Regions from separate parts of the Pseudarthrobacter niigatensis genome, predicted to be linked through region 1. Evidence: predicted binding sites of a transcription regulator. Region 1 holds the regulator's gene; the other holds the start of a gene.
The links. Region 1 encodes LexA, which represses DNA repair genes until DNA is damaged. Its sites were predicted from a motif close to TCGAACANNTGTTCGA; they were not measured.

Region 1 (7,286 bases):
GGGGCTTCCGGGTGAAGGGGCCGGCAGGGGACGTGCTGAAATAGTGTGCGGACTCCATAACTGGCCAGAGTAGTTCCCCCTGCAGCGTAATGGGAAACCGGCCTGAAGGCCCTCTGCTACGCTGGAGGGCATGTTCCTGATCTTCGAGTAGCCGGTACGGGCCGCGCCCGTCCCGCAGGCTGTCCTCCAGCGGCAGTCCGTCCCGCAGCGACGCAGGTTTCCATACCTTCCGCTTTTGCGCACCGGCCAGACCATTCCGTCTGGCCCGGCCGCCGGACACAACTCGAAAGTCAGCCCACTGCTGCACTTCCCGCCTTGGTCCGGCCTTTCCAGCCCTGCCGCCGATCTGACGCGGCATTCGACCCCCGGCATCGCAGCCGGCGGCGCAACAACCAGGAGAAACGCATGACCGCAGGCCGTCAGCCCAGCGCGAATACATTCCAACTTCGAGCCAATCAGCACTATTCTGGAACTGCCGAATCTTCAAAGGAGACCATGACCAGCCAGCCCAATACCGGTTCCGATCCAGCCGCCCAGGACATGAGTCCGCAGGAGATCCAGGCTGTCATCGACCGGATCCTCGCCAAGGACGTTCCCGCCAAAAATGCCGGCACGTCCGGCGGTGAAGGCGGCAGCGGTAAAGCCGTCCTCGGCAAGGCCCAAGCCATTTCCCGGCTCGACGAAGAACATTCAACGTACGACGGCGACCAGCAGGACCTCGAGGAACGCCGCGCCCTGCGTCGCAGGGCGGGTCTGTCCACCGAGCTTGAGGACGTCACCGAAGTTGAATACCGGCAGCTGCGCCTGGAACGCGTTGTCCTGGCCGGGCTTTGGTCAGAGGGAACGCTCGCCGACGCCGAAAACTCACTGCGGGAGCTGGCCGCCCTGGCCGAGACTGCGGGCTCGGAAGTCCTCGACGGTCTGGTGCAGCGCCGCGACAAGCCGGACCCCGGGACGTTCCTGGGTTCCGGCAAGGCGCAGGAACTCAAGGACATCGTCATGGCCACCGGCGCGGACACCGTAGTGGTGGACGCCGAACTGGCTCCTTCCCAGCGCCGTGGCCTTGAAGACATCGTCAAGGTCAAGGTCATCGACCGAACAGCCCTGATCCTGGACATCTTCGCCCAGCACGCCAAGAGCCGCGAAGGCAAGGCGCAGGTAGAGCTGGCGCAGCTTGAATACCTGCTTCCCCGCCTGCGCGGCTGGGGTGAGTCGATGTCCCGCCAGGCCGGCGGCCAGGTGGGCGGCGCCGCCGCCGGCATGGGCTCCCGTGGTCCAGGTGAGACCAAGATCGAACTCGACCGGCGCCGGATCCGTACCCGGATGGCCAAGCTGCGGCGCGAAATCGCCGCCATGAAGCCGGCACGGGAGACCAAACGGGCCAACCGGCGTCGTAATGAAGTGCCCTCCGTGGCAATCGCCGGCTACACCAACGCCGGCAAGTCCTCGCTGCTCAACCGGCTCACCGACGCAGGGGTCCTCGTGGAGAATGCCCTCTTCGCCACCCTTGATCCCACCGTCCGCAAGGCCGAAACCGCTGACGGCCTGGGGTACACGCTGGCGGACACCGTCGGGTTCGTCCGTTCACTGCCCACCCAGCTGGTGGAAGCCTTCCGCTCCACCCTCGAGGAGGTGGCGGACTCGGACCTGATCCTGCATGTGGTGGACGTGTCGCACCCCGACCCGGAAGGGCAGATCGCCGCGGTCCGGAAGGTCTTCAGCGAAGTCGACGCCCGCAAGGTGCCTGAAATCATCGTCCTGAACAAGGCCGATGCGGCGGACCCCTTTGTGGTGGAGCGGCTGAAGCAGCGCGAGCCACGGCACGTGGTTGTCTCGGCCAGGACCGGGGAAGGCATCCCGGAATTGCTGAAGGCCATCAGCGAGTCCATTCCCCGGCCATCGGTCAAGATGGAGCTGCTCATCCCGTACGAGCGCGGGGACCTGATCAGCAAGCTCCATGAGTCCGACGCCGAGATCCTCAGCCTGGACCACCTCGAGGCCGGTACCAGGGCTGCGGTGATGGTCCGGGAGGGCCTCGCGTCCGAACTGGAACAATTCGTCGTCAATGACTGACCTCGCAGCCGGCGAAGCTGCGCAGACGGCGGGCGAGCAGTTCGTTATCGAACTGCTCGACCGCGCCGTCGCCGGCATGGGCGGACAAAGCCGCACCGGACAACACGAAATGGCCCGCCAGGTGGCCAGGGCCATCGAAACCGGCAACCACCTGTTGGTCCAGGCAGGTACCGGCACCGGCAAATCGCTGGCCTACCTGATACCGCTGATCGCCCACGCCCTGGAAAGCAACAAGCCTGCGCTGGTCTCCACGGCGACCCTGGCGCTCCAGACCCAGATTGTCGGCAGGGACCTGCCCCGGCTCCTGAAGAACATCACGCCGGCGCTGGACCGGCCGGTCAAGGTTGCACTGGTCAAGGGCAGGTCCAACTATGTGTGCCGCCACAAGCTTGAAGGCGGGTTCCCTTCCGAGGAACCGTCGGAAGGGCAGCTGTTTTCCCTGGGGGAGGACACCAGCGTTCCGCATTTCGCCGCCTCCGTGGGCGGACCATCGTCACAGCTGGGCAAGGAAGTGGTGCGGCTCCGCGAATGGGCGGAGAAGACGGCCACCGGCGACCGCGACGAGCTGCTGCCTGGAGTGACGGACCGTGCATGGCGGCAGGTTTCCGTCACCTCGATGGAATGCCTCGGCGCCCAAAAATGCCCGATGGCCGCTGAATGCTTCAGCGAGCTCGCCCGGCAGGATGCCGCCGAGGCTGACGTGGTGGTGACCAACCACGCCATGCTGGCCGTCAGCGCGTTCGAAGGACTGGCAGTCCTGCCCGAATACGACGTCGTGGTGGTGGACGAAGCGCACGAGCTGCAGGACCGGGTGACGGGAGCCGTCTCCGGGCAGCTGTCCGTGGCCATGGTCCACGCGGCCGCTTCCGGCGCACGGAAACACACCGCCATCACCGTTGACGCCCTGAACGCCGCAGCTGCCAACCTGGAAATGGCCCTCGCGGGCGCGCCCAACGGACTTCTCCCCAACGGACTGAACGATGAACAGCTTGACTGCGTGGACCAGCTGCGTGAAGCGTGCAGGGCTGCGTTGTCCGATTCCAAGGGGGACAGCAATACCACGGCCGACGGCGGGCGGCAGCTGGCGCGTTCCCGGCTGATGCTCATCCTGGAACTGTGCGAGCGGCTGATCGCTGCCCGGGAAAACCGGGAAGTGGTGTGGTTCTCCCGCGCCAGCACCTTCGATCCCGGCCAAGGCTATTCGCAGCCCGATGACAGCGCGCCGGTCCTGATCAACATTGCGCCGCTGTCCGTCGCCGGCCGGCTGCGGGAGGGGCTCTTCGCGGGCCACACCGTGGTGCTGACCTCTGCCACCCTGGCGATCGGTTCCGCCTTTGAACCGGCCGCGGGAGGCCTGGGCCTGATCGGTGACGGAGCGCCCAGCTGGACGGGCGTGGATGTTGGCTCGCCCTTCGACTATCCCAAACAGGGCATCCTTTACGTTGCCGGCCACCTGCCCAAGCCCGGCCGAGGTGTTTCACCGGAAGCCCTGGCCGAACTCGAAGCGCTCATCAAGGCCTCCAACGGGGGAGCGCTTTGCCTGTTCTCCTCGCGGCGGGCGGCCGAGGAAGCCGCCGATGCCCTCCGCCCGAAGCTCGACATGACTGTCCTCTGCCAGGGGGAGTCGACCATGACCGCCCTGGTCAAACAATTCGCGGACGAACCGGACACCTGCCTCTTCGGAACCATGTCCCTGTGGCAGGGCGTGGATGTTCCCGGTGGATCCTGCCGGCTGGTAGTGATTGACCGCATCCCGTTCCCGCGGCCGGACGACCCCCTCATGACGGCGCGTTCGCGTGCCGTGGCGCAGGCCGGCGGGAACGGTTTCATGTCTGTTTCGGCAACCCACGCTGCCATCCGGCTTGCCCAGGGGGCCGGCCGCCTGATCAGGTCAACCGGGGACAAAGGAGTGGTGGCAGTCCTGGACTCGCGGCTGGCCACCGAGCGCTATGCGGGATTCCTGCGCGGCGCCCTCCCGCCGTTCTGGGCCACCACTGACCGCGCCAAAGCGCTGGCAGCCCTCACCAGGCTGGGCGCCGACGCGTCCTGAGAACGGCCGGATAGCGCCTGCACGGATGCCGGGCAGGCGTGCGCAGGCTAGAGCGAACGCAGGACTGAGACGACCTTGCCCATGATGGTGGCATGGTCGCCCAGGATCGGTTCGTACTGGGTGTTCTGCGGCAGCAGCCAGGTGTGGCCGTCGCGCTGGCGGAAGGTCTTGACCGTCGCCTCGTCATCCAGCAGTGCAGCGACGATGTCCCCGTTGGCAGCGTCAGCCTGGCGCCGCACCACCACCCAGTCACCGTCGCAAATGGCGGCATCCACCATGGAATCGCCGGCCACCTTCAGCATGAAAAGTTCGCCCTGGCCAACCAGCTGGCGGGGCAGCGGCATGACATCTTCGACGAGCTGTTCGGCAAGGATGGGTCCGCCGGCGGCAATCCGGCCCACCAGCGGAACCATGGCCGTATCCAGGGCAGTAGGCAGCTCCGTTACGGTGGCGCTGTCCCCTGCGGCTTGGGGCGCACGGGACGTGCCCCCACTCTTTCCCCCGCCGTCCAGCGTCAGCGGCATCAACACTTCCATGGCACGGGGCCGCTTGGGGTCGCGCCGAAGATAGCCCAGCTTTTCCAGCTGCGAGAGCTGATGGGTCACGCTTGACAGGCTTGCAAGGCCGACCGTGTCGCCGATTTCCCGCATGGACGGCGGATACCCGTTCTCGTTAACGGAGCGCTGGATGGTCTCGAGGATCTTCTTCTGCCGGGGCGTCAGCCCCTTGGTGGTCCTCTTGGATTGCGGGGCGGTCCTGCCCCCGGCGGCTGCTGCTGCCATATTCGCCATTGCCTTTCGCTTGCCGCCGGAACTTCCGCCGGGCGCTGTTTCCGCCGTGCCGGTGGAAGGACTCCCACCGTCATTGTCAGACCCTGCTGGTCAACTTCAGGAGTGGTTGTTCTTGGTTCCAAAACTAGGCCAGCCATAGTGCTTTTTCAAACATTTGTTCTAGCGAGTCTCGACAATGTTCGTTGATAGGTGCTAAAACTTAACCAGCAAAGTTCGAATATGTGTTCTAACCAGCAGATGCCTCCTTCGAATACCCAGCCGGAAGATGTGCCCGGCGGCGGTGTGGAACGGCAAGGGCGTTGCGGGCGGACACCCGGGCAGCACGGCAAGTCCAGGAGGGCTTAGTTCATGTCAGCTTTAACTCTTCACCAGGTTTCACCATCGCCTGCACCGCTGCGGCTCACCCGCCGGGGGAGGATCGTCCTGATTGGGGTCCCGCTTGTAGTCCTCGCTGTTCTCCTGCTGTCACTCGCCGGGTTCTTCCATTCCCCGGCCAAGGCCTCGGATTCGGTTGCGGACCTCGCGGTGACACCCACCGTTACCGTGACGGTGCAGCCCGGACAGTCGTTGTGGGCCATTGCCGGTACCGTCGCGCCGGGCCGGGACGCCCGCGACGTCGTGGCGGACATTGTCCAGCTCAACAACCTTGACGCCGGCACCGTTCTTCCAGGCCAGCAGCTGTTCGTTCCCACCCACTGAGTGGGAAGCCGCGGGAACCGTCACATTTTCCGGTAGTTGCCGCGGCAACTAAACTGTTCAGGTGAACCAGCAGCTAGAACGTCTGAACCGGCTTCCCCTCCGCAGCAACCTTCGCGGACTGACTCCCTATGGGGCTCCCCAGCTGGACGTCCCCATCCTGCTGAACGTCAACGAAAACACCCATGGGGTTCCTGCCGATGTGCGGGCCGCCATCAGCGCCGCCGTTACGGAAGCCGCCGCAGGCCTCAACCGCTACCCGGACCGCGAGTTCACCGCGCTCCGGAAGGCCCTGGCGGAATATCTCGGGCATGGGCTCGATGAAACCAACCTGTGGGCAGCCAATGGCTCCAATGAGGTCCTGCAACAGATCCTCCAAGCCTTCGGCGGCCCAGGGCGCACGGCCTTGGGCTTCCCGCCGACATACTCCATGTACCCGTTGCTGGCCAGCGGAACGGACACGCAGTACATCATTGGGGAACGCGCGGAAGGCTATGACCTCAGCGCAGAGTCCGCGGCCCGCCAGGTCAAGGAACTCCAGCCCAACATCGTGTTCCTCTGCTCGCCCAACAATCCCACCGGGACCGGGCTTGGGCTGGACGTCGTGGAAGCCGTCTATGACGCCGGCGCGGACAGCCAGGCCATCGTGATCGTCGACGAGGCTTACCACGAGTTCGCACACGACGGAACGCCGAGCGCACTGACACTCCTGCCCGGCCGTGAACGTCTGATCGTCTCCCGCACCATGAGCAAGGCCTTCGCCCTGGCGGGGGCACGGCTCGGTTACATGGCCGCAGCCCCCGAGGTCGCCGATGCCCTGCGTCTGGTGCGCCTGCCGTACCACCTCTCCGCCATCACCCAGGCCACCGCCCTGGCGGCCCTCGAACACCGCGAAGCGCTGATGGCCGACGTCGAGGACATCAAGAAGCAGCGGGACCGCATCGTGGCCGAGCTGACCAGGATGGGACTCAAGCCCGCAGCATCGGACTCCAACTACGTTTTCTTCGGCGGCCTGGAGAACCCGCACCAGGTCTGGCAGGAGCTCCTTGACGCCGGCGTGCTCATCCGCGATGTGGGCATCCCGGGCCACCTCCGCGTCACGGCGGGCACTGAGGCGGAAACCACAGCCTTCCTGACCTCCCTGGAACGCATCCTTGCCGGCCACGCCGCGCTTCACGCCTAGACTTGATACGGCGGCCCTGGACGCCTTGAACCACTTCTTCTCGCACAAAGGATCCTTCACCATGAGTTCAACCGGATCGAATACGGCTGCAGCCCGGACCGCCCGCATGGAGCGTGCCACCAGCGAGTCCTCGGTACTCGTGGAGATCAACCTGGACGGTACCGGAGTCTCGGACATCGACACCTCGGTGCCGTTCTACGACCACATGCTGACGGCCCTGTGCAAGCACTCCCTGATCGATATGACGGTCAAGGCCACCGGGGACACCCACATAGACGTCCACCACACCGTTGAGGATGTCGCCATCACCTTTGGTGAAGTCCTGCGGACGGCCCTCGGCAACAAAGCGGGCATCCGCCGGTTTGGCGAGGCCACGGTGCCGCTGGACGAGGCCCTCGCCAACGCGGTGGTGGACGTTTCCGGCCGCCCCTACCTGGTGCACGGCGGTGAGCCCGCCGGCCAGGAATACCACCTCATTGGCGGCCACTTCACC
Region 2 (7,286 bases), on a different contig from region 1:
TGCCTCGTGGAAGAACACCGAATCCACGCAGCCGGTGCCGTCGTCGATGCTGATGAACACCACCCGCCTTCCGCCGCGCATCGGCGGCGTCTGGGTGGCAACCCGAACCCCCGCCACCAGCACTTCGGTGCCGTTGCGAAAGCTGAGAAGCTTATCTGCCGTGGTGACCCCCAGCTTCTCCAGCAGGGGCCGGTGGCTGTCCATCAGGTGGGTACTGACATCCACCGCCATGAGATCAAGTTCCGCCCTGACATTTTCGACCAGGGTGGGGGCTGGAAGCCCAGGTTTGATATTCCGCAGTTCGATATCGCCCAGGGGAAGGGACAGCTGCCCATCCAGGACCTCAATGCCTTTCTTTCCTGTCTTTGCTGTCTGGAGCTGCTGCAGATGGTGCACCAGATCCGCGCGGTTGGCAGGGCCTCCGGCTTCCCGGTGCAGGGAATCAAAAGCCCCCAGTTGCGCAAGGCGCCTGATGCTGGGCTTGCTCAGCCGCGAGCGCGCCCGAAGGTCCGCCAGTGAGTCGTAAGGCTGGCCGGCGACGATCCGTTTCAGTTCTGCAGCAGACAGACCGTAGATTCCGTTCAGGCTGAGCCGGATTCCGAGCCGGCCGGCATCCGTGCCTGACGCGATCCGCTCCACGCGGTATTCTGCTTTGCTTCGGTTGATGTCCAGGGGAAGGATGGGAATACCCAGCCGGCGGGCTTCGGCCACCAGCAGCCGTTTGGGATACATGCCGGGGTCGTGCTCCCACAAGCCTGCGAGGAAAGCTTCGGGGTGGTGTGTCTTCAGCCAGGCGGACTGGTAGGTGGGGACGGCGAAGGCAGCACCGTGGGCCTTGCAAAAACCGAAACTGGCAAAAGACTTCAATGTCCCCCACACCTTGTCCACCACTTCAGGGGCATACCCCTTGGCTTTGGCATGGCGCCGGAAGTACTCTTCCACCCTGGCTTCACCGGCCTCGTTGCTCAACGCCCTGCGGAATTCATCGGCTTTGGCCAGCCCGCACCCGGTCATGACATCCAGGGTCTTCAGGATCTGCTCGTGGAAAACCGTGACCCCGTGCGTCTCCTGCAGCACTGGTTTGAGATCCGGGTGCGGGTAAACCTCGGGGGCGAACCCGTGCCGGTGTTCCAGGAAGGGCCGCACCATGTCCGATTTCATGGGCCCCGGGCGGAACAGGGAAATGTCGATGATGAGGTCGTTGAACTCCCGTGGTGCCATCTTGCCGATCAATTCACGCTGTCCGGGGGATTCGATCTGGAAGCAGCCAAGGGTGTGCGTGCTCCTGATCAGCTCATAGGTGGCTTCGTCGTCGAGGGGGACGGCGTTCAGGTCGATCCGGCCGTTGGCGGCAATGTAATCCGGCCCCGAACCAAAAGGTCCAATGGGGTGGTTCCCAGCCTCCACCACTTCTTCCTTTGAGGGGTGGATCCTGATGATTTCCCGGACGGCAAATGCCATGGCGCTTTGCATACGGACACCCAGGACATCGAGTTTGAGCATGCCCATGGGGTCCATGTCATGTTTGTCGAACTGGCTCATGGGCAGGCCAAGCCCGCTTGGCTGGACCGGTGTGCGGTCCAGCAGCGTGGCATCGCCCAGGATCACCCCACATGGGTGCATGGATATGTGGCGGGGCAGCCGGTCAAGGCGTTCGGTCAGGTCTACCAGCAGGTCAAGTTGCTGGTTTCCCTGCGCATCGGACTGCTCCACCCTTCCGGCAAATTCCCGCAGTTCGGGTTTTTCCTGCAGGGCTTCACGGAATTTCCGCGCTGAGAACCGCCACAGCTGCTTGGCAATCTCCCCCACCTCGCCATCGTCCATGCCCAGCGCCAGCCCGGCGTCGCGGACTGCACCACGGGCCCGGTATCCGTTCTGCATGCTCATGAGGGTTACGCGTTCGGAGCCGAAGCGCTCGAAGATCCTGTGGTAGACGTTGTGGCGCTCTGCACTTTCGACGTCGATGTCAATGTCCGGGAGGGTGGCGCGGTCGTTGGAGAGGAAGCGTTCAAAGATCAGGTCATGCTGGAGGGGGTTCACATGGCTGACGTCTATCAGGTAGTTGACCAGGCTTGATGCCCCCGATCCCCTGGCAGCCGCCCGGACTCCCATGTCCTGGATCATCCTGGAGACCTCCGCAACAGTGAGGAAATAGGAGGAGAAGCCCAGGTTCTGGATGATCCCCAGTTCATGGTCCAAACGGGCCATCATGTCCCGCTCCGCCGTACCGCCGATGCCCGGGAACCGCCTGCCGATTCCGGCATGGCAGCGCTGGAGGAGCTCCGTGTGGGGATCCTGGTTGATGCCGATGACGGCAGCTTCCGGCACCACTGGCTGTTTCCATCCCATATCAGTGGCGGGGTCGATCCGGCAGAGGTCGGCGAGCGCCTCGGTCTGCGCCATCAACTGCTTGAGGTCTGCGGCACCATAACCGGCGGCGGAGATGATTTCCTTACCAAGGCCCAGCATTTGATCCGCTGATTTCAGCCATCCCTGGCCCGTGGGTTGCAGGAGTGGCTCCCCTGCCAGTTCCGGGAGGGACTTCAAAGTCCGCGCGGAGTCAAGGACATCCGCGGTCGGTGCACCATCGGCTGCGCAATACCGGACGGCGTTGGTGAGGACTGCCGGAACATGGTGTTCCTCCGCGAGCCGTAGCATGCGCACAGCGTGCGCCGTGCTGAAAGGACTGCCCGGCGCACTGAGTTGGGAGACGATCTCCGCCACCACAGTTCCGGCGGGCATTGCGTCAAGCCATTGCTTGAACAGGGTCCTGGGACGCAGGTAGCGCCGGCCTCCCATGGCCCGGCCGACGTCCGAGTCCGGGCCGATCAGCACCGTCAGCACCGGTTTGAGGGTGTGGGGGTCGAGGGTTCGGGAGGCCAGCTCGGCACGGGTCACCGCGGCAGGTACCGCTCCCCCGGCTTTCCCGGAGGTCCTCGCGTGCGCATCGGAAACCAGCCGGCACAAGGCGCGGTACCCGGCACCGTTGTTCTGCCCCCTGGCCAGCACCACCACCCTGCCTGCTACCTGGGTGCGGTGATCGCCGTCGTCGTCAAATACCGCCAGGTCCACGCCTACGATGGGGTCGATCCCCGCCGCCATACAGGCTTTGAGGTGCTTGATGGTGCCGTACAGGCCGTCCCGGTCGGTGCAGGCGAGGGCCGTGGCGCCATCGGCAGCGGCAGCCATGGCCAGTTCCTCCGGCCAGGAAACTCCGTAATGGGCGCTGAATGCCGTGGAAACGTGCAGGTGGGTAAAGCTCATGGTGTTCCGGGTCAGGCAGTCTTGGGGTGAAGGGCGTCATGGATCCGCACCAGCCGCCACCGGTTGCTGCGGAGATGGCGGGAAAGGTCAAGGGTCAGGACTTCTGCCCCGGGCGGTTCCTGTGCCGCGGCGGAACGGGCGGCACCCCGGGCGGGCAGCACCTGGACCCGCCAGATTTCGTGGTCCACCACTCCGGGCCCGCTGCCCAGGGGAGCCCTGCTGTCCTCAGCCCACCACTGCCGGCGTTCGTACCAGCGGACGGGTTCTGCGCAGACGGTATAGGACACACCTGCCCATACCAAGGATTCCGGCTCACCTGTGGGGGCACACGCCACGTCAACAGATTCGCTGAACATGCCCATGCGCACCTCCCGGACCTAACCCATCACAACGTGATTCGAACATGTATTCGAATAAATTCAGTCTACGCCGGGTTCTCACCAAAACATAGGCGGGGGTGGACGGGGCGTGCGGCAGGGAGCAGGATGTTGGCATGAGTACCGATGACGCACTCCTGAAGCAGGCCAGCATCAAGACCCAGGACTCCACCCTGGTTGCCACGTTCGATATCGACGGCACCATTCCGGGCTCGGGCGCCTACGTGGTGGGTTTGATGGGAGCCTCGCCCGATTTTTCAGCGCAGCGCCGGCTGTGCATTGAGTTCATGAACGGGGAGGCCATAGCCTGCTACTCGTTCAACCGGGACCAGGGAATCGAGGAGGATTTCGACCTTTCCGGAGTGTCCCATTCCGAGAACAGCATCACCGGAAGCTTTCCCATGACGGCCTTGAATGGCCTCGGGAAGGGACATGTCCTGTCAGCCTTCAGCGAGGCGGACGGGCGGGAGTTCCAGCACGGGGTGCCGGTGGAGGAAGCGCTTTAGCCTTCCTCAGCTGTTTTCTTTGTGGATCCGCAGTTCAAGTTCAATGAATGCGGAGATCATGGCCCGGTAGGTTGCTTCAACGATGTCCGGGTCGATGTCCTTTTTCTCCGCAGCGGACCGCACATGTTCAATAATCCGCTCTACGCGGCCGGGGGCACGCACTTCCGCGTCATCGCCCTTCAGCGTGCCGGCGATCCTGATCAGCCGCTCGCGGCGGGCGATCAGGGTAACGATCTGGTCATCGACTTCGTCAACGGCCACCCGGACCGCAGCGAGCTGTTCCCTGTCGGCGCGGGCATCCCGGTCGTTTCCTTGAATTGTCGCCATCATCTGACACTATCGAAGCATGGAGCCCAGAGTCGACTTTATTTCCCTCGGTGTTCGCAGCGTCGAGGAGTCCCGTGCTTTCTACGTTGACGGCCTCGGCTGGCCGGTCCACCGCGAAGTCGCCGGGGAAGTGGTGTTCATCCAGGTGAACCACGGCCTGGTGCTTTCGCTCTGGGATGCCCGCCAGATGCAGGCCGAAGCTGTGACCGGCCGCCCGGACGGGATCCCCTGCATTACCCTGAGCCACAACCTGGGAAGCCCCGAAGAGGTGGACAGCGTCATGGAACAGGCCGCGGCCGCTGGTGCCGCCATTATTGCCGAGCCCGTCACCAAGGCCTGGGGCGGCTATACCGGGTACTTTGCCGATCCCGACGGTTTTCGCTGGGAAGTGGCATACAACCCCACCTGGACGGTGGACGACGCCGGTACGGTCACCGTTTGAGGGCAGTACACCCTGCGCCGGGCTGCTAGAACAGAGCTTCCACCGGGCGGATGAGTTCCGGGCCGTTGTTGCGGACGTTGCCCACGTCCTTGCCTACGGATTCCACGCGCCAGTCCGCAGCGGCGTCCTTAACCCCTGACCGCACCAAGTCAACCAGCGCGGCGGCATCATCCGCCTGCGGGTCCAGCCACGCTTCCATGGTGGACTTATCCATGGGCAGCGGCACTCTGTCGTGGAGTTCGGTCAGCTTCCCGAAAATGGTGGATTCCGCCCCGGGCGGAGGGGTGTCCGCCGTCAGGATCGAGGTGGACAGCAGCCAGCGGCCCGGCTCCCCCTCCGGTACGGACGGGTCCTTCCACCACTCATACAGGCCCGCGAAGGCCAAGCCACGGTCCCCACCGGGATGCACGTAGTACGGCTGCTTCGACTTCCCCGGGCCTTGCTTCCATTCGTAGTAGCCATCTGCCGGGACGGCACAGCGGCGGGACTGCACAGCCTTGCGGAAGGCAGGCTTCTCCAGCACCGATTCACTCCTGGCGTTGATCATGCGCGAGCCGATGCCCGGATCCTTGGCCCAGGACGGAACCAGGCCCCAGCGCGCCACACGCAGCTGGCGCACCTGGCGCGGCGCGGCACTGTCATCCACCAGCCGCTCCAGCACGATCGGGACGGCATCGGTGGGTGCAACATTCCACGACGGCGGGATGCTCACCTCGTCCTCGAGTTCGGCGTCGAACTCGGCCAGGAGGTCCCCCACGGCGCGTGCCATTACGTAGCGTCCACACATGGCACCAGCTTGCCACCGCGCGCCACAAACTGTCATCCGGGAACGGCAGCAGCCGCTCATCACCCGGGAATACCGGCCGCCGCGCTACGGTTGACAGTAAGGAAACCTTTTCAAGCGACACTTAGGAGATCCCTGTGGACTTCACTCCCGAATCCGGCACCATCACCATGTTTTCCACCACGTGGTGCGGCTACTGCAACCGGCTCAAGAAGCAGCTGGACGCCCAGGGAATCGGCTACACCGAAATCAACATCGAAGAGGTGGACGGCACTGCCGAACTCGTGGAGCAGCTGAACGGCGGCAACCGCACCGTCCCCACGGTCCTCTTCCCGGACGGCAGCGCGGCCACCAACCCGTCCGCCGCCGAGGTCAAGAGCCGCCTGGCCGCCTGACCGGCCGCGCACCAATTGATGCGGGTCATGCCCCCAGGCTGCTGAAGGAAGCAGTTTCCAGGGTGGCATGGCCCGCATACGTTTCCAGGAGGGCCTGCTCAACGGCGGCCACGTCCAAACCCGGCACCAGGTCATTGGCGGCGCCGGCGGTGGCAGGATCCCAGTCCAGGCCCAGCGCCGCGTAGCTGTCGGTAAGGACCTTGCGGATCGGGGCGGAGTCCTCCACCACGATCACCGAGCTGAAGAGCCATGCACCCGAGACCACCCGTTGGGCTGTGCCCACCAGTTTTATCCTGCGGGAACTGTCCATGGCATCGGTTCCGTGGACGCTGAACTCGCCGGGACAGTACTCGCCGGGGATCTCCCCCACCGCCGCCTGCACGCCTACGTTCTGCAGCGCCTCCGCAAACAGCCCTCCGAAGTACCCGAACCTGTCCTTGGATCCGGCGACGGCGTCCACGTCCGGCTCAATGTGGTCCACCACCAGGGTGCCCCGGTGGTAGGCGGCCGCGCGTCCGCCGGCCCTCCGGACCAGGGGTTCGAACCCATGATCGCGGCAGGCCTGGGCGGCGGCCCCGAATCCCGGCAGCCGGGTGTCCCGCTGCCCGAACGCCACCGTGGGCGCAGGCCGGTACAGCCGCAGGGTGGGCCCCAAACCGCCGCTTCGTGCCCTCGCCAGCAGCTCCAGCCCGAATTCGAGGTCACGGCCAGCGCCGAGCGACACATCCTGCCGCACCACGGTAAGCGCGCTGGATCCGGTACCGGTGTGGTGCATAGTGCGGGGCTCCCAGGCATTCAGCGTCGACAGCTACGGTGGCGACGGGTTCAACGCCTGCCAATAGGCAGGCCACCCCTAGGTTACGCCCGACGGCGGCGGCGGCCTTAACGCCCCCGGCGCCCCACCCACAGGGCGTGAAGCAGCGGAACGGCCGATGCGGTCATCAACACATTGCCCAGGGCAAGGTCGTCGGGCCGGACGACTGCCCCGGCGAGCAGCAGGGCTCCGAAGACCAGGGCGGACGCCGCGCGGCGCACGGCCCTGTCCAGCCGGGCAGCCTGACGTTCCAGGCGTGGTACGGCTACCTGCAGCGATCCCTCCTCCAGCCGTCCTGCCAGGGCGTCCAGCCGGCCGGGGAGGCGGAAGGCAACAGCGGCGGCGTCGATGGCCTGCCGGGCCGCGTCCTGCACCAG

Region 2: J2T23_RS00805 (DUF6504 family protein) is a predicted target of LexA. The motif match lies at 3,662-3,677, and genes of this name have one in related genera.

What each region holds. Positions count from the first base shown of each region.
Region 1 is NZ_JAUSTB010000006.1:249,175-256,460, forward strand. It holds gene J2T23_RS11575 (class I SAM-dependent methyltransferase) at 1-58, opposite strand, end outside; gene hflX (GTPase HflX) at 496-2,073, shown strand; gene J2T23_RS11585 (ATP-dependent DNA helicase) at 2,066-4,123, shown strand; gene lexA (transcriptional repressor LexA) at 4,171-4,905, opposite strand; gene J2T23_RS11595 (LysM peptidoglycan-binding domain-containing protein) at 5,263-5,613, shown strand; gene J2T23_RS11600 (histidinol-phosphate transaminase) at 5,675-6,793, shown strand; gene hisB (imidazoleglycerol-phosphate dehydratase HisB) at 6,855-7,286, shown strand, end outside.
Region 2 is NZ_JAUSTB010000001.1:153,085-160,370, reverse strand. It holds gene J2T23_RS00810 (DNA polymerase III subunit alpha) at 1-3,264, opposite strand, end outside; gene J2T23_RS00805 (DUF6504 family protein) at 3,276-3,626, opposite strand; gene J2T23_RS00800 (hypothetical protein) at 3,758-4,147, shown strand; gene J2T23_RS00795 (chorismate mutase) at 4,154-4,474, opposite strand; gene J2T23_RS00790 (VOC family protein) at 4,494-4,916, shown strand; gene J2T23_RS00785 (SOS response-associated peptidase) at 4,942-5,703, opposite strand; gene J2T23_RS00780 (mycoredoxin) at 5,838-6,095, shown strand; gene J2T23_RS00775 (lipoate--protein ligase family protein) at 6,121-6,870, opposite strand; gene J2T23_RS00770 (ABC1 kinase family protein) at 6,978-7,286, opposite strand, start outside.